One region of the Brevibacillus gelatini genome, then DNA from elsewhere that is predicted to be linked to it. Evidence: predicted binding sites of a transcription regulator. Region 1 holds the regulator's gene; the other holds the start of a gene.
The links. The regulator LexA, encoded in region 1, represses DNA repair genes until DNA is damaged. The targets are predictions, from matches to a motif close to CGAACATATGTTCG.

Region 1 (8,489 bases):
CCTGAGCTGTTCTCGCAGGTGCTTGCGCTGTCGGGAGCCTTTTTCCAGCCGACGCTCGACGCCATCCAAAGCAGCGAAAGCCTCTCCTGGCTGCGCATCTGGATGGTCGTGGGGCTGGATGAAACAGCAGTGGAGACACATATCGGGACATTTGATTTCGTGGAATGGAACCGGGAAGCGAAAAAGCTGTTCACAGCCAAACAGGCCACCTTGTCCTATTCCGAGAAGCCGGGCAACCACGTCTGGGGCTTGTGGCAAAAAGAGCTTCCGGATGCCTTGCGTTACTTTTTCCCGCCGTCACGCCTGTAGTCTGCTGGCTCGGCAGTCCTTGCGCTTTTTCACTAGAGGGCTCCGTTGATTTCCTTAATATCCTCGTATCCGTAGTAACGGCCATCCGTCATGTAAATGCCTTGGTGGGTGGCCTTTTCAATTTCACCTGCAACCTGCTGCGCATTTTGCAGGACGATGTTGACGATCTTGCTCTCGTCGCGCTTCATCTGGTTTTGCAGCCGCTCACGCTCTTTTGCAGTTATCATCTTCATCCCTCTTTTTCCTCAGGAGTCAATGGCTATAGTATTTCTTTGCAAGATGGGAAATACACGCGAGTAAAGGAGAAAACCCCCGCCCAGCCCGCAAGCGCCACTTTTCCCTCACGAACAGACTCACTTTCCCTTACAGACAAACAGATGTTCTTGTATTTCCTGTTCGCCTGGCACCCCTGCTTTTAGGAACACTTTCCACATTGCGTCAGCCATTCTCTCTTTGCTAAGATGGAGGGGCAACTCACTTACATACAGTTAGGAGACTTGACCGATGAAGGTAAAGATTACCCGCAATGCAGCCAAGCAACTGACCCCAATCATGGAGCAGGAAGAAGACAAAGAGCTGAAACTGCGTGTCTATATCACCCACGCGCACGGCGATCATGCGCACTACGGCCTGGCACTGGACAAACCGACTGAAGAGGATGAAGTCGTCTCCACTGACAAGGGAATTGATGTCGTCGTGAAAAAAGACGAGCCATTGCTGGATGGCGTCATCATCGATTACCTGTACCTGCCGCAAGAAGGCTTTGTGATTACCAACCCGTCCAAAGGAAACACAGGCGACCATTAATCGTCTGGTGAATCGTACAAAAATCCCCTCTGCTGCCCGATCAGCCAGAGGGGATTTTGCTATTTGCCAGCTTCAAGCTGGGTGTATCGTTCCGGTGAAAGTGCAGCCAACAGCGGTGCCTGCTTGCCGGACACCCGCGCCATCACGAGGCGGTGCACAGGCCGGGTCATAGCCACATAGAGCAGCTTCGCGTCCCATTCGTTTTTTTCGTACGCATCCACATCGACCAAAATGACCGCATCAAACTGCAAGCCCTTCGTCAAATAGGCAGGCATGACGATTACGCCACCTGGGAACTGGCTGTCTTTGCTGCCGAGCAGTGTCAACTCGGGCATCCTCCTCACAAGTGCTTTATGCGCCTTTTTGCTCGCCTGAATCGTCTTGGTGACGATTGCAATCGTTTGCATGCCTTCTTTTTGCAAAGCGGCAACCCGCAGGCTGACATCCTCCCATAGCTTCGCAGGCGAATCGGCCTCGACCATGATCGGCTTTTCCCCATGGCGCAGGACTGGTTTTGCCAAGACCGTTTCCGGCAGTTCAATCTGACGCAGCACTTCGTTGGCGCACAGCATGATTTCAACCGTCGAACGATAGCTTTGCGCCAGCGTATAATAGGCGGGACGAATCTGCTGAAAAATGCCTTCTGTCAGTTCCTCCCAGGCGTGAATGCCGCGGTAGCTGTGGATGCCTTGGGCAATATCGCCGACAATCGTCAGCGAATGGCGTTTCGTCGCGAGCGCAATCACGGCAATCTCCAGTGCGCTCAAATCTTGCGCTTCATCCACGACAGTATGGTCAAAGTGCTCGGCCTTGTTCATTCCTTCGATCATATGCTGCAAATACAAGAGCGGCGCAATATCCTCCGCTTCCAGCCGCTCCTGCGCAAACAATGCCGCCGATGACTCGCTCACGTCGCGGATCACCTCGTCTGGAATGTCCGCTGGGGCGAGCTTGCGCAACAGTTTTTCATCCGCAATCAGTTCGCGGTACGACTCGAAAATGTCCAGTCGCGGAAAGGTGCCGAGATACGTATCCAAAATTTGCTCCAGCATTTTCTCAAACTTCGCCAACCCTTGCTTGTCGAGGTCGACTTTTCGTTCGCGCAAATGGGAGTATAGCTGCTTGTTCATCTCCTGCTTCAAATGCTTGCGCAACGCATCGACACGACGATGATACGGCAGGGCGCCGAACTGTTCCAGAAATAACTGGCGAATCGTCTCAACCGGAATGGAGAAGACCTGTTTCGTCTTGCTGTATAGAAAGCGCAGTTTCTTGAACGGAATCCGCGTCTCGATCACGTAGCGTATATACTGTTCCATGGCTTCCCGACACGCAAGCGAGCCTTTGAAGCGCAGCCGATGCCGGGTGATTTCCCGCTCCCGCTCGTCCTGTCCTTCCTCAAAAAACAGTTGCAGCGGTTTGTCCGGACTCACGATCCGCCAGCCTTTGGGCATGAGCGGCTTTACAAGACGCGCCGCCCAGTCTACGAACGTCGATTGCTGCACATCGTCGACGCCAAGCTCGGGAAGCACCTCTGATATGTACGTCAGAAACATCCGGTTCGGAGCAAACACCATAAATTTTTTCGACATCATCGTATCCTGGTAGTTGTAGATCAGGTACGACAGCCGATGCAGCGCGATTGTCGTCTTTCCGCTCCCCGCAACCCCTTGTACGACGGTCGGCCGATCTTTTTCCGCGCGGATAATGTCATTTTGCTCTGACTGAATCGTCGCGACAATATCTTTCAAGCGGCTGTCATTCGTCATATTCAGATTGGCGTTCAAGAACTCGTCGATAAAGCCTTCCTGCAAAAACTCATCCGGGTGTCCCATCTCGCGGTTGATCGTCTCTTTTACAGCGCCATCGTAGATCCCGACGATTTTCCCGTCCTCAATCGCAAAGTTGCGCTTTAATCTCACCTCGCCGCGCACGATTTCGCGACCCATCCGGTAAAACGCATCCTTGCTCTCTCCGGAATAATAGAGACTGGCAATGGGCGCCCGCCAATCCACGACGACGGAATCGAACGTATCGCTGCGTACAATCCCTCTTTTTCCGATGTACACCTGATCCAGCTCGTACACCTCGTCCTTGAGAAAATCGACCCTGCCAAAGTACGGCTTGGCCCGTCCGTGATCTTGCAGGTAGCGCAAATCTTTTGCCTTGCTTGCGTTTACGACCTGTTTCACGTAATCATCGGTCGCATCCCGAATCTCTTCGCGCAGTCGCACGATCTCCTCATCGATCAATGCAATCGTCTCGTTCAGCTTGTTCTGTTCTGCCTCGTAATCGCGGTGCTGGGTACTCACACCCATCCCCCCTCTCGTCATTTATCCTGTTGTTATTGCATTTGTCTGGCGAGCCAGATTCCCGCCGCGCAAGAGAAAAGACCTATCCCAATACTGAGCAGGGCGTAAGCGAGACCGCGCAGCCATTGCCCCTCTCCCCAGAAGGAAACCACTTCCAGCGAGAACGTGGAAAACGTCGTGAATCCACCCAGCATTCCCGTGGTAAACAACAGATACAGTTCAGGCGAGAATCCTCCCCGCTCCTTGCCTATCACAAACAAAACGCCGATTGCAAACGAACCGATGACATTCGCCAGCCATGTGCCGACAGGCCAGCCTGGCAGATTTGCCACCTGCGCCAGCCCATAACGAAGCAACGAACCGACTGCTCCTCCAACTGCTACAGCCACCCAAGCCAACAGTTTCCCCTCCTCGCTCGCCAAACAGGCAGACTGCCATAAGGAACAAAAAGACACCCGAGCGTCAAGCAAGGATGTCTGCCGTATCAGCACAAACAAGTTTAGTGTTTTGGACGATGATCCTCAAGATCTTCCACATAGCGGATGGAATCCAGATTCGCTCGAAGCGACATTTTAACCGCATCGATGTACTTTTGGCGCAGCGCTTTTTGCTCTTGCTTTTCCTCGTCGGTCAAGCCCACTTCGCGCGATTTTTTGGCCAGTTCATTGATTCTTTTAATTTCCGCGTCAGATACCACTTTCCGGTTCCTCCCACTCAGTAGTAATGCCGCTTTATTATATCATATCAGTCGGAACTGGCAAGATAGCTGCCGACAGACAAGTGCCGAATCAGTCCGCTTCCGGGATGAACAAGGTCTGCCCCGGATAGATCAGATTGCTGTCGAGGTCGTTCGCGATTTTGATGTCCTGAACCAGATCACGCACATCCACCTGTTCCGACGGTTGATGACGCACAGCGATCGTCCAGAGACTGTCGCCGGAACGAACGGTCACTTCTTTTCCTTTTGGCGCTGGCGGCTCTGCTTGGGACGCAGAGGCAAACACCAGTTCGGTCAACAGGTAAAAAAAGAGAGAGGACGCAATCAAAAACAAAATAGCTTGTCCCCTCGTGATGCCAAGACGGACGCGGCGAGGCTGCTTTTTCTCAAAACGGTTATGGCTAGACATGACTTTCATCGTAATAACCCCCTGCAAACATACGTTCTATGTTTTCGTAACCCCATCTTAAATGAGAACATATGTTCATGTCAAGAAAAAAACAGACACTCCTGCAAAAATGTGTGCGGCTGCTCTACGCATCCGTTTCAGTTCGGGAGAAAGCCGGCGGCGCCGCTGCCTATTGCCCGGCTCTGCTGCTTTGACCTGCATGCATTAGCCCTCATCCCCTGTCAACCCATCCCCTATCGACTTAAAGGCTGATTCCGGGAAGGGCGCAAATCGAATCCATTTACCCGGTCAAAAAATCCTGTTCGCCTCCGGATCGAACTTATGTTTGTCGAACGCAAGATCCCATGGTATAATATTGGAAAACTTGTTCGAGAAATCAGGGGTGTCTCTCTATGTCAAAACTATCCAGCAGGCAACAAGCCATTATTGAATTCATTCGCAAGGAAGTTCGGGAAAAAGGCTACCCGCCATCCGTCCGCGAGATCGGCGAAGCTGTCGGACTTGCCTCCAGCTCTACCGTGCACGGCCATCTGGCGCGCCTCGAAAAGAAAGGGCTGATCCGCCGCGACCCTACCAAACCCCGCGCCATTGAACTACTTTCTGAGGAAGACCGCTTCCAGGACAACTTCGAAGACGCTGTCGTCCGCGTCCCTGTCATCGGTAAAGTAACTGCGGGACAACCGATCACCGCGATTGAGGATGTGGAAGAGTATTTCCCGCTTCCAGAAAATATCGTGACTTCTGACAAGGTGTACATGCTGCGTATTTCCGGGAACAGCATGATCGAGGCCGGCATCCTGGACGGCGACTACGTGATCGTGCGCCAGCAGAACGTCGCCAACAACGGGGATATCGTCGTCGCCATGACCGATGAAGACGAAGCGACAGTAAAACGCTTTTTCAAGGAGAAAGACCACTTCCGTCTCCAGCCGGAAAATGCAACGATGGAGCCGATCATTTTGGACAACGTCACCATTCTCGGAAAAGTCATTGGCGTCTATCGCCTCATCCACTAATGGTTTCCGCATATGCGCATGAAAAAAGGACAGCCCCCGCTGTCCTTTTTCGTCTCTATTCTACCTGGCAAGAAAAAACCAGACGATCATACCCACCTGCAACACCACTTTTACTACCGCGCTGCCCAGAAAGCCGACCAGCGAGCCGAAGCCCGCTTTGAGCGCTTTTTCCATCGGTTGCTTTTGCACGAGCAGCTCCACCAGCACCACAAGCACAAACGGCAATATCAGCATCCCGAGAGGCGGGAACACGAAGATTCCGAGAAAAATCCCTACGGCCGCAGCCACCGAAGACCATTTGGAACCGCCGTATTTTTTCACGAAGAACATGTTGGTCAACAGATCCGCCCCGTACAGCAAAATACTGAGCACGACCATCCCCCACCAGAAAGACGCTGGCAACCCCGCTCCCGGATCGGCGATGAAAAAGTGATAGAGCAAAAAGCCTGCCCACAGTAAAATCGTATCGGGCAATACTGGCAAAAAGATGCCGGCGATACTCAGTGCAAAAAGCAACAACACCAATATCCAAAGTACAATATCCATCTGTGAAGCACTCCTCTCACATAGGTATACGAGAAACAGCCGATTCAAGTTGCACTCTTCTCTCAGGAAGCTGTGAAATCGTTTGGGAGGAGCACCAGCACAAAAGATAGCAAAACGGAGGTTTTTCATGAAGCGGAACTGGCGCGACCTCTCTTACCTGCAAAATGGGACAAGCAAGCAAAAAGCCGCGAAACAGGCGATCGAGCAATCCGCCATCATGCAGCGACTGAAAGAATTTGATCCTGTGCTTGCGGGCACGATCCCTCTTGACATCGACATCGCCGACAGCGACCTGGACATCATTTGCGAAAGCTACGATCTCGACCGATTTGCTGCCATCGTTCGCGCTTCATATGCGGCGTATGAAGGCTACAAGGAAGCTCGTCTGCTCGTGCAGGGCGTGCCTACCTGCCTGATTTCGTTTTTTGCCTGCGGCTTCTGGTTTGAGCTGTTTGCCCAACCTCGTCCGGTCACAATGCAAAATGCGTATCGGCATATGGTCGTCGAACACCGTTTGCTTTTGCTCGGCGGCCCTAACGTCCTCCATGACATACGGCAGCTCAAGCAAAACGGCTTGAAAACGGAACCAGCTTTCGCCTCTTATTTTCACATCCCGGGAGACGATCCATACCAGGCGCTGTTGGAATTGGAGAAGTGGACGGACGAACAGCTTCACGCTCTGGTAAGGAGATAAAGGCCACCTGTCGCATCGGACAGCACGGAGCGTCCTGCAAAAACTGACGAACTCATCCCCCAAAGACGCGATGCAAATCGCAGACGGATGATTTATAATGGAAACGACTGCGCGGGCAATTGGTTGCCCGCATAAGAGCAAACGCCAGCGAGGGGGTGTATGGTTGGTGAATGGAATCAGTTTGCCAGATACTGCAACGTCTCATGCAAAGCCCGGAAATAAGGCGATACTTTGCATGAGGTGGACAGTCGTTTAGACAATTCATCGCCTTCTCTTACGTATCTCATTTCTTATTTCCTGGCTTTGCCCCTTATTTTTCACTTCAAAAAAATAAGGAGCGAGCGGAAATGAAATATGTAAACGCAGCGAGCATGCTGCCAGAAACTTTGATCGCAGAAATCCAGAAGTACGTGCAGGGAGAACTTTTATACATTCCAAAGCCAAAAACGTCCCATCACAAATGGGGAACCCGGACTGGCTTTCGCAAACAGCTGGACGAACGGAACAACGCCATCCGCAGCGCTTTTCGCGAAGGCGTTTCCATTCAACAGCTGGCCACGCAGTATTTTCTCTCGCCGGAAACGATCAAAAAGATTGTATACGCGAAATAGACACAAGCACTGGCGCGTCCACGAGACGGTCAGTGCTTTTTATATGCCGAGTTCTTTTTACAATCGTTCTCTCCCTTTCCTCCGCACTCCGCTCCTTTTAGAGTAGTAGATACAGACTACGACTCCAGACAATCAGCGGAGTACACAGCAAGGAGGAACCAGACGAGATGGAACCCTTTATTTTCCCCCATCACTACCACTTTATCAAGGCACAGGTCCAGAGCCTGTTGAATGCTTATGCGGGCAGCACAGATCCAAACGTGATCCGGGCCCGCAAGGAAATCGCCCAGGAATCCGTATTTCAGCTCTACCCTGAGCTGACAGAGGAACAAAAGCAACTGCTTGCGTCGCTTTCTGTCATCAAGGAAAAAAATGAAGCCAAACAGTTTCTGCTGCGGCTGTCTCCGTATATCATCCCGTTCCCGGCGTTGACAGAGCAAGCCATCAAAAAAATGTTCCCGAAAGTCAAGAAGCTCAAGCCACCTGCGACGGCGGAGATTCCGTATGCGGAAACTACGTATGTCAGCTGGTTCGACTGCGGGTCAGACAAAAAATATGTCATCGCCAACTACGGCGACAAGCTGATCGGCATTCACGGCGTTTTTACCCCGCTGCCGCAAAAAGGGATTTGTGCCATCTGCAACAAAATTACGGAAATCGGCATGTTCGTCCTGGAAGCGCGGAGTTCCAACGACGGCACGTATTTGAAAAAAGGCAACTATTTGTGTCAGGACAGCATCACCTGTAATCAAAATATCCGCTCACTGGAAAAACTGCACGATTTTCTTGCGCTCATGGTTAAATGAGCATGAGCAGCAGGAACGCAGTCGAGCGTACAAAATGATCGCGGCTCCTTGTTTTCCGTGCTTGAACAAGGAGTCGTTTTCGTATGCTGTAAACACCCACAAAAGCAAAACCCCTCGCACCAACAGGCACAAGGGGTTTCACTTATTAGTAAGTGCTCATGTACTGCTCGCGCTCCCAGTCGTGGACGCGAGTGCGGAACATATCCCACTCGATTTCTTTTGCTTCGATGAAGTGAATCAGCGCGTGCTCACCCAGCGCTT
Region 2 (8,489 bases), 940 kb from region 1:
CGCATGCCTACGCTTACCCCTTTTGGCGCGTGAACGACGACGTTCGCTTCGTACTTGCCTTGAAGTGTCACCCAGCCCAAGCCTGAAATGACAATATCCGTAGAGAATTGCGACTGCTTGACCTTGAACGAATGCTTCACAAACGGCGGCAATGCTTTTGCCGCTTCCTCCCCGGTAGGTGGCACGAGCAGTGTGCCGTGATGCTTTTGCTGCACCTCGTCCGCCTTTTCCAGCTTCGTGCGATGGATGTACAGGTCGTTGTCGACGTAGATGACGAACGGCTGCTTCGGCCCGCGCACAAAATCGATGCGGGCAAGTCCGCCCAAAAACAGCGATTGTCCGTCCTCAAGCTGATACACCTTGGAGTTGATCCGGCTCTTCGGAGTAATTTTCCGCAGATCGGCCGGAGAGATCATATGCCCGATCTGATCGCGGTTAATAATGCCAGGCGTATCATAAATGGAGCGTCCGTCTTCCAGCGGAATTTCAATTTTGTCGAGTGTCGTGCCAGGGAACGGCGAGGTCGTAATCATCAGCTCTGCCGCTCCGTAGTCGTGCAGGATGCGGTTAATCATCGTCGATTTGCCGACGTTGGTCACGCCGACAATGTACACATCGCGTCCTTTGCGCAGTTCTCCGATCCGTTTGAGCAGTTCATCGATATGCTGCCCTTTTTGCGCGCTGATGAGCACGATGTCTTGCGGACGCAGACCGCGCTCCTTCGCTTCGTGCTGCATCCAGTTGCGTACACGGTTCAGGTTGATGTTTCGCGGCAAAAGGTCCACCTTGTTGCCGACGAGCAAGATCGGGTTGTTGCCGACAAAACGCGGCAAGCCTCTGAGCCAGGAGCCCTGGAAGTCGAAAATATCGACGACCATGACGACCAGGGACTCTGTCGAGCCGATGCCGTCCAAAATTTTCAGGAAGTCGTCGTCGCCCATTGCCACGGGTGCGACTTCATTGTAATGCTTGATGCGATAGCAGCGCTGGCAGATCACCACTTTGCGGCCCAGCGCCGATTCAGGCGCATAACCGGGCTTTTTCGCATCCTCGGTTTGAATCGCGATGCCACAGCCGGCACAAGTGCCGATTGTTTGTTCCGTCATGCTTTTCTCTTCCACGAAACCATTCCTTTCCTTTCCATCCAGCTCAAAGCGACGCGCTCCATCTGACGGTTAAAGCGCGTCCAGAAACCGTCCGTCTGGGCCACCGGTACGACCAAAATCGTGTGAAACCCCAGCCGATTTCCTCCCAGCACATCGGTAAACAATTGATCGCCGATGACGACTGTTTCCTCAATCGTCACGTTCATTTGCCGAACCGCTTGCAAAAAAGCGCGGTTTGCAGGCTTTCTCGCCGCACAAATAAAGCCGAGATCAAGCGGCGCGCAGAAGCGCTGGACGCGCTCCCTGTTGTTGTTGGATACGACCGTGACCTTCATCCCTGCGTCGTGCAGGCGAGCCAGCCAGCTGATTACTTCCGGAGTAGCCTCTGGCCTGTCCCATTCCACGAGCGTATTGTCCAAATCGGTAATCACGGCGCGAATTTTATTTCGTTTCAATTGATCTATATCAATATGATGGATCGACTCTACGAACTGACTGGGCATCAGCTTGCTTAAAAACACGGGGCACCTCCAAATGATGTGCAGCCATCAACCGCGATTTCGGCACTTACTATACCATAATCGACCACTCCGTTGCAAAAGAAAAACAGAAGCTGCCGCTTGCCTTGGACATCGGCTTTATGCCATAATGGTAACACCAAGAAAACTACTTTTGTTTATTTAGTTTTTTTAGTGGTCAGGCAAGGGGGCAATTGTGATGAAAGACCGGATTATAAGAGGGTTTATCGAGGAGATCAGAGACAAAGGCATGAAGTTTTCCATGGACGACCTGGCTCGCCGACTCGGCATCAGCAAGCGGACACTGTATGAACACTTTTCCTCGAAGGTGGAGATTCTCGAAACCATCATCTCCCAAACGTTTGCCGAGGCCGACGAAAAAACAAAGCAAATTGTCGAAGACGACAGTCTTTCCCTCCTCGAAAAAATCAAGGGCGTCATGATGATTTTGCCAACACACTACGAATTTTACGACCTGCGCATTCTCGAACAGATGAAGCGCTACTACCCGGAGCAGTGGGCACTCGTCAACTCCGCGCTCTCGGATGACTGGCTGACGCTACGGGGACTGATCGAGCAAGGCATCAAGGAAGGGCTGATCGTCAACATGAATGTCACTTTGATGATGAAGCTGATTGTAGACGCGGTCAACTCGACACTCGACCAGCGCTTCTACATGCAAAACCAGATTACGGTATCGGAAGCTTTGGCGGCAATTGTAGACGTGCTTCTGTACGGTCTTGTACCAGTGGATAAAAGGTGACACCTTTTATTCCCTTTTTTTGCAAAAACCAATAAAACAAAAATAGTTTTTTAAGTTGAAAATGGAATGAGGTGTAGAAGATGTCCTTTTTCACGCAAATGACAAAGCCGCAACGGATCGGCTTGCTTTTTGTGATCCTGATCTTGTTTATCGACATGCTGCTTTACAGCCTGTTGATCCCGATTGTTCCTTATTTTTCCGAGACGCTGCAGCCTTCCTCGACGATGATGGGCGTTCTGTTCAGCAGCTATGCGGTTGCGATGCTGCTCGCCACGCCGATTTTCGGGCCGATCTCTGACCGCTTGGGCAGACGGACGGTACTGCTCGTCGGCTTGGTCGGACTTGCGGCTTCGACCCTGCTGTTCGCTTTTTCCGAAACGATGGCCTTGTTGATTACAGCCCGCTTCGTGCAAGGGATTGCCGCGGCTGCAACCTGGCCGACAGCTCTCGCTCTGCTGGCCGACCTGTTCCCGCCGAAAATGCGCGGAGCAGTCATGGGCACCGCGCTGACCGCTATCTCTACAGGCACCTTGCTCGGCGCGCCAATTGGCGGCTGGCTGTTTGAAATCAGCGATCACCGGACACCATTTCTTGCCGCTACTGCCTTTACGGTCCTCAACATCGTCCTGGTGTATTTGTTCCTCAAGGAAGAGGGAGCGCGCACAGCGAGCGAAAAGCTGTTAGTCGGTAATTTTTTGCGCAACCCGCAAGTCGTGTTCATCGCCGGAATTGTTCTGCTCGCGGAAGTGTCGCTCTGCCTGCTGGAGCCGACACTGCCAGTCTTCCTGACGCAAAAGCTCAGCATTACGCCGACCGTGATCGGACTATTGTTCGGGGCGATGACGCTCGCGTACGGCTTGATAGCCCCCGTGGCAGGCTCGCTGTCTGGCCGGTTTCACCCGTACAAACTGATGTTTGGCGGGATCTTCTCACTCGCTGTCTTCATGCCTTTCCTGGTCTGGGCCGACTCGCTGTGGCAAGCCGGAATCGCGATGGCACTCGTCGGTGCAAGCATCGGCTTCACACTGTCCCCTACCCTCCCGACACTCGGGGGAATCATCGACCAGGGAGGAAGCGGTGCTTATGGAACAGCTTACTCTCTGTTCAACATGTTCCACGGAATTGGCATGGTCGCAGGGCCGCTGGCTGGCGGAATTTTGACGGATCTCTTGCCTGTGTCCTCGGCCATCCTTGTTGTCTCGGCAGCCGTGCTCGGCTTCGGCACCCTGCTGTTCATCCAGTTGAAAGCGAGCAAGACCGCGCAATATTCCACACAAAAAAGCAAGATGCACACTTTTTGAGCCTAACCAACACCCCCCGCCTGCCACAGCTTCGTGTGACAGCGGGGGGTTGCCATTTTTTATTCCCTTCTGTTTTGCTGCTGCCTCGTCTCCATCAGCCGTCTGACCCGCTCTGTCGGGGTCCAGCATTGGAAGCGATAGTCTGGCCGCGTCTCGTAGGTGAGGCGCGAACAGCGATAGGTTACGCCACCAGACGTTTTTTCCACGCGAAAATGAATGCACGTCGCACAGCAGTGAAACGCATTGTCTGCTTCCATCCCTGTCCCCTACCTCCCAAGCTTCCACGGAAACATCGAAAGCTGTTCGTAGCGCTCTTTTTGCGGTTCGACAAAATTGGAAAAACCAACGCCTACCAGCCTGACACCCGGCGAGTAATCAAACGCATCGAGCAAATCGTCCAGCAGCTCCTGCCAGTTGGCTCCGGGAACGGCCTTGCGCTGCTTCGTTCTTTGCGTAAAATCGGTGTACTTGATCTTGAGTGTGATCGTTTGCGGCTCGACCCCTTCCTCGCGAACGTCTTCCTCGACCTCGCGCAACAGCGAAAGGGCAATCGGCGCGATGGAGTCGCGGTCGTACAAATCAAAGGACAGCGTCGTCTCGCGGCTCGTCGATTTCGGCGCGCGGTCCGTCACGATCTCCCGGCTGTCTTCCCCTCTGGCCCGGTCGTACAGGGAACGGCCAAACTTGCCGAATAGCTGTACAACCTCATCCAGCGAAAGCTGCCAAAAGTCCTCCACCGTCTTGATGCCTTTTCTTTCGAGCAGCTCCTGCGACTTTTTGCCGACACCGTGTAGCGTCCCGATCGGCAGCGGGCGCAGTACGTCCAATGCCTGCTCGGGCCGGATGATGACAAAGGCGTCCGGCTTTTTCAAATCGCTGGCGATCTTGGCGAGCGACATATTATAGGAAAGCCCGATGCTGCACGTAAGTCCCGTCTCCTGTTTGATCCGTCTCTTCAGCTCGCGGGCAACCGGCACGGCATTTTCGTAGTCGGATACATCCAGGTACGCCTCGTCGAGACCGACTGTTTGGTAGCGTGGTGTATAGGAAGCAAAAATTTCTCTGACTTCTGCGGATTTTTCGGCATAGCGGCTGTAGCGGACGGGAAGGTACACTCCATGCGGACATTTTTTCCGCGCCAGTGCAATAGGCATGGCAGAGCGCACCCCGTATTTGCGCGCCTCGTAGCTGCACGTCGAGACGACTCCGCGGTTGGCAGTGCCGCCGACAATCACGGGCTTTCCGCGCAGTTCGGGCCGATCCAGTTGCTCTACACTGGCGAAAAAAGCGTCGATATCCAGATGAAGTATTTTTTTCATGACAGACAACCACCAAACATACATTCTCATTTCTATTATCGCTGTTTTGCCCGGTCGGCGCAAGCGGTGGACGCACCCAGCGGCGCTTTGTGTTTACTGCCCGGTTTGGCGAGCTTACATGGCTTTTTGGGGGGGCGTACGTACAGAAAAAACCGCCCTGCTGGCCGCAGGACGGCTGTCTTTTTTTTATGCGCTTGTGCTTTTTTTCTATTACGATGCTTGCAGCTTCTGCTGCTTTACCCGGGCAATAAATGCCTGGGCGATGTTAAACATCTGGCTGTCGTGCGACCACATCCGCTCCGGATGCCACTGCACGCCGACAGCAAGCCCGTCGAGACTCTCGATTGCCTCGATCACTCCGTCAGCCGCGCATCCTGTCATCTGAAAACCTGGCGCCACGTCTTTGACGGCCTGGTGGTGAGAACTGTTCACCAGCACCTCGTGCTGCCCGAGCGCGTCCGCCAGAAAGCCGGGCTGGAGCGTGACTTTGTGCACGCCGTATTGGCGGGAGCCTTTTTGCGCGTGCTGGAAGGCTCCCGGAACCTGGCTGGGAATATCCTGAATGAGCGTGCCGCCACACGCTACATTCAAAATCTGCATTCCCCGGCATATGCCGAGAATCGGCTTTTTCAGCTCCAGCGCCAGCTTGATTACGGCCAGCTCGGCCAGATCCCGTTCGTACTCAATGTTCCCCAATCCTTGCAGCGGCTCTTCCCCGTACAAATGCGGGGCTGGATCGTCGCCGCCAGTCAGGATCAGTCCGTCCAGCGATTCGATCATTTCGCGAAACGGCGCTTCCTGCACGGTCAACAGCGGCAGGATGAGCGGAATGCCGCCAGCGCGGGCCACTCCGTCCACATAGCCGGACCCGACATAGAAAAACTGGTCCAGATGATTATTCGGGAAATGCATTTTTGTACACGCGACACCAATAATCGGACGCACGCCAAGTCACTCCCTTCCGGCTTTCTCGTCACTTCACTTGACATTTGACGCGTATTTGAAGTCGATGAACCCAAGTGCGTCCACGACGACGTCTTTTACGCTGTCCTGCTTCACCCAGGCATACGTGAAGTAGTAGATCGGCAGCGCAGGCATTTCATCCATGACGATCGCGTCTGCTTTTTTCAAAATTTCCTTGCGTTTTGCCGGGTCGCCTTCTTTGGCAGACTGCGCGAGCAAGTCGAGGAATTCTTTGTTTTCCCACTTCGACGTGTTCAAACCGCCCTTGAACACCTCGAGGAAGTTGATCGGATCGTTGAAGTCGCCAATCCAGCTCGCGCGGCCAATGGTGAAGTTGCCTTCCTTCATTTGCTCGCGGTGCACCTTGTTTTCCTTGTTCACCAGCTTGACTTCGATGCCGAACGCTTTGCGCCATTGGTCCTGAATGACCGTCGCAATGCGCTGGTTCACTTCTGTCGTATTGTAGGAAATGGTCAGCTCAGGCAGCTCGGTCAGGCCCGCTTCCTTCATGCCTTCTGCCAGAAGCTTTCTCGCTGTCTCCACGTCGCCGTCCTTGATGTAGCCGTCCGGGTTGAGCGCCATGGTCGGCGGGAGGATGCCGGTCGCTGGCGTGCTCTTGAATGGCACGACGCTTTCGGCAATCTCCTTGCGGTTGACCGCTGTGGCAAACGCCTGGCGAATTTTTTTGTTGTCAAACGGCTTTTGCGTCGTATTGAAGATGTACCAGTACGTGCCTGCTGTCGCTTGCGTCTGCATTTTCCCGGAATCTTTCAAGGCATCGAGGGCATCCAGCGGCAAATCGCCCAGAGGAGAGCCCGCCCAGTCCAGATCGCCTTTTTCAAACATGGACAGCTCGGTGTTCGGGTCTTCGATCATGTTGATGGTCAGTGTAGACAGATGAACAGCGTCTTTATCCCAGTAGGTGTCGTTCTTCGCAAATTCGATCACCGATTTGTGTTCCCATTTTTTCAGGACGAACGGGCCGTTGCCGATGTACGTCTCCGGTTTGGCAGCCCAGTCCTTGTTACCCTCCACCACTTTTTTGTTGACCGGGAAATAGGTGACGGATGCCACAAGTTCCGGGAAGAAGGGCGCCGGATTTTCCAGCGTTACGACCAATGTCTTGTCATCAGTCGCCTTGACGCCGACATCCTCTGCCTTCGCCTTCCTGGCGTTGAACGCTTCCCCGTTTTTGAGATAGTACAGCTGGTACGCATAGCCAGATGCTGTCTCAGGGTCGAGCACCCTTTTCCAGGCGTATTCAAAGTCATGGGCGGTCACCGGATCGCCGTTCGACCATTTGGTATCGCGCAGATGGAACGTGTACGTCAGGCCATCGGCGGATACTTCGTACTTTTCGGCGACTGCCTCCTTCAGCTCGCCCTTCTCATTCAGGCGCAAAAGACCATCAAATGCGGCGCGGGCAACAGACATCGAAGGAATATCTTCTGCCAGTCCGGGGTCAATGGTGTTTGGCTCGCCTGTGTTCAGGTTGACCTGCATCGTTTGGGGCGCAGTCGTCTGCTCCTGTTGTGCATTTTGCGGATTTTCCGCAGAGCCATCTTGCGTCGTTCCACAGCCGGCAAACACCAGACTGGTCAGCAAAACGGCGCAAAACGACAGTTTCTTCAGCTTTTTCACAACAAAACCCCCATCATTAGAATAATCCTGCTTGATTGTTCGGAGCATGAATAAATAATATTATCTTGAGAAAATTTTGTCTACACGATAAAAAAGGAGATGGGTCTTATGTTATCCGGTCTTTTTGCCCCTGTTTCAGAGCTGCTTGAAGCGGCTGGCGGTGAATGGGGAATCTACCTGGAAGATTTGCAGACAAACGAAAAACTTGCCGTCAACGAAAATCAGCGCTTCTACGCCGCAAGTGTCATCAAGGTACCGATCATGGCCGCAGTCTTCGCCGAGGTTTTTTCCGGCAAGCTCGCTCTCGAAGACAAGATCAGGCTGCGCCGGGAAGACCTCGTGGGGGGAGCAGGTGTCCTGCAACACATGACGCCCGGAACGGAATTTACCGTGTACGACCTTGTCACCTTGATGATTATCCAAAGCGACAACACCGCCACCAACATGCTGATTGACCTCGTTGGAACAGACAGCATTCGCAGCATCATGCAAAAAACCGGAATGGAAAACAGTTCCTTTTACAACAAGCTGATGATCGTGCCAGCCGAACTGGAAGGCTACAACGAGATTACGGCCGCAGACATCGGCAGCCACCTCCGCTACCTGGCGACGGGAAAAATCATCTCCTACGACAGCTGTCTGAAAATGATCGCAATCTTAAAGCAGCAGCAGCATCGCGACCGCTTCCCGTTTCTTTTGCCTGATCCGGATGGGGAGATCATCGGCATGGTTCCGAAGTGGGAGTATGCGAACAAGACAGGTTCGGTCACAAAAATCACACATGATGTCGGAATTTTCTATACAGGACCGCACGCAATCAGCATCTCCCTGCTCAACAAAGGCCTGGAGCAAAAAGATGCTGCCAGCGTTATGGCGCG

Region 2: the regulator LexA is predicted to act here: its motif matches at 5,021-5,034, upstream of AAFJ72_RS08035 (DNA polymerase IV).

The regions. Positions count from the first base shown of each region.
Region 1 covers NZ_CP154342.1:2,561,999-2,570,487, forward strand. Annotated here, with positions in the region: gene AAFJ72_RS12225 (alpha/beta hydrolase) at 1-309, shown strand, start outside; gene AAFJ72_RS12230 (hypothetical protein) at 342-542, opposite strand; gene AAFJ72_RS12235 (HesB/IscA family protein) at 814-1,116, shown strand; gene AAFJ72_RS12240 (HelD family protein) at 1,176-3,428, opposite strand; gene crcB (fluoride efflux transporter CrcB) at 3,461-3,817, opposite strand; gene AAFJ72_RS12250 (DUF896 domain-containing protein) at 3,928-4,125, opposite strand; gene AAFJ72_RS12255 (LysM peptidoglycan-binding domain-containing protein) at 4,217-4,564, opposite strand; gene lexA (transcriptional repressor LexA) at 4,948-5,571, shown strand; gene AAFJ72_RS12265 (DUF456 domain-containing protein) at 5,632-6,117, opposite strand; gene AAFJ72_RS12270 (DUF4269 domain-containing protein) at 6,245-6,811, shown strand; gene AAFJ72_RS12275 (CD3324 family protein) at 7,159-7,422, shown strand; gene AAFJ72_RS12280 (FusB/FusC family EF-G-binding protein) at 7,590-8,228, shown strand; gene glnA (type I glutamate--ammonia ligase) at 8,374-8,489, opposite strand, start outside.
Region 2 covers NZ_CP154342.1:1,620,612-1,629,100, reverse strand. Annotated here, with positions in the region: gene yqeH (ribosome biogenesis GTPase YqeH) at 1-1,106, opposite strand, end outside; gene AAFJ72_RS08055 (YqeG family HAD IIIA-type phosphatase) at 1,103-1,627, opposite strand; gene AAFJ72_RS08050 (TetR/AcrR family transcriptional regulator) at 1,824-2,387, shown strand; gene AAFJ72_RS08045 (MFS transporter) at 2,468-3,688, shown strand; gene AAFJ72_RS08040 (hypothetical protein) at 3,748-3,945, opposite strand; gene AAFJ72_RS08035 (DNA polymerase IV) at 3,955-5,007, opposite strand; gene AAFJ72_RS08030 (gamma-glutamyl-gamma-aminobutyrate hydrolase family protein) at 5,218-5,952, opposite strand; gene AAFJ72_RS08025 (peptide ABC transporter substrate-binding protein) at 5,986-7,611, opposite strand; gene AAFJ72_RS08020 (serine hydrolase) at 7,720-8,489, shown strand, end outside.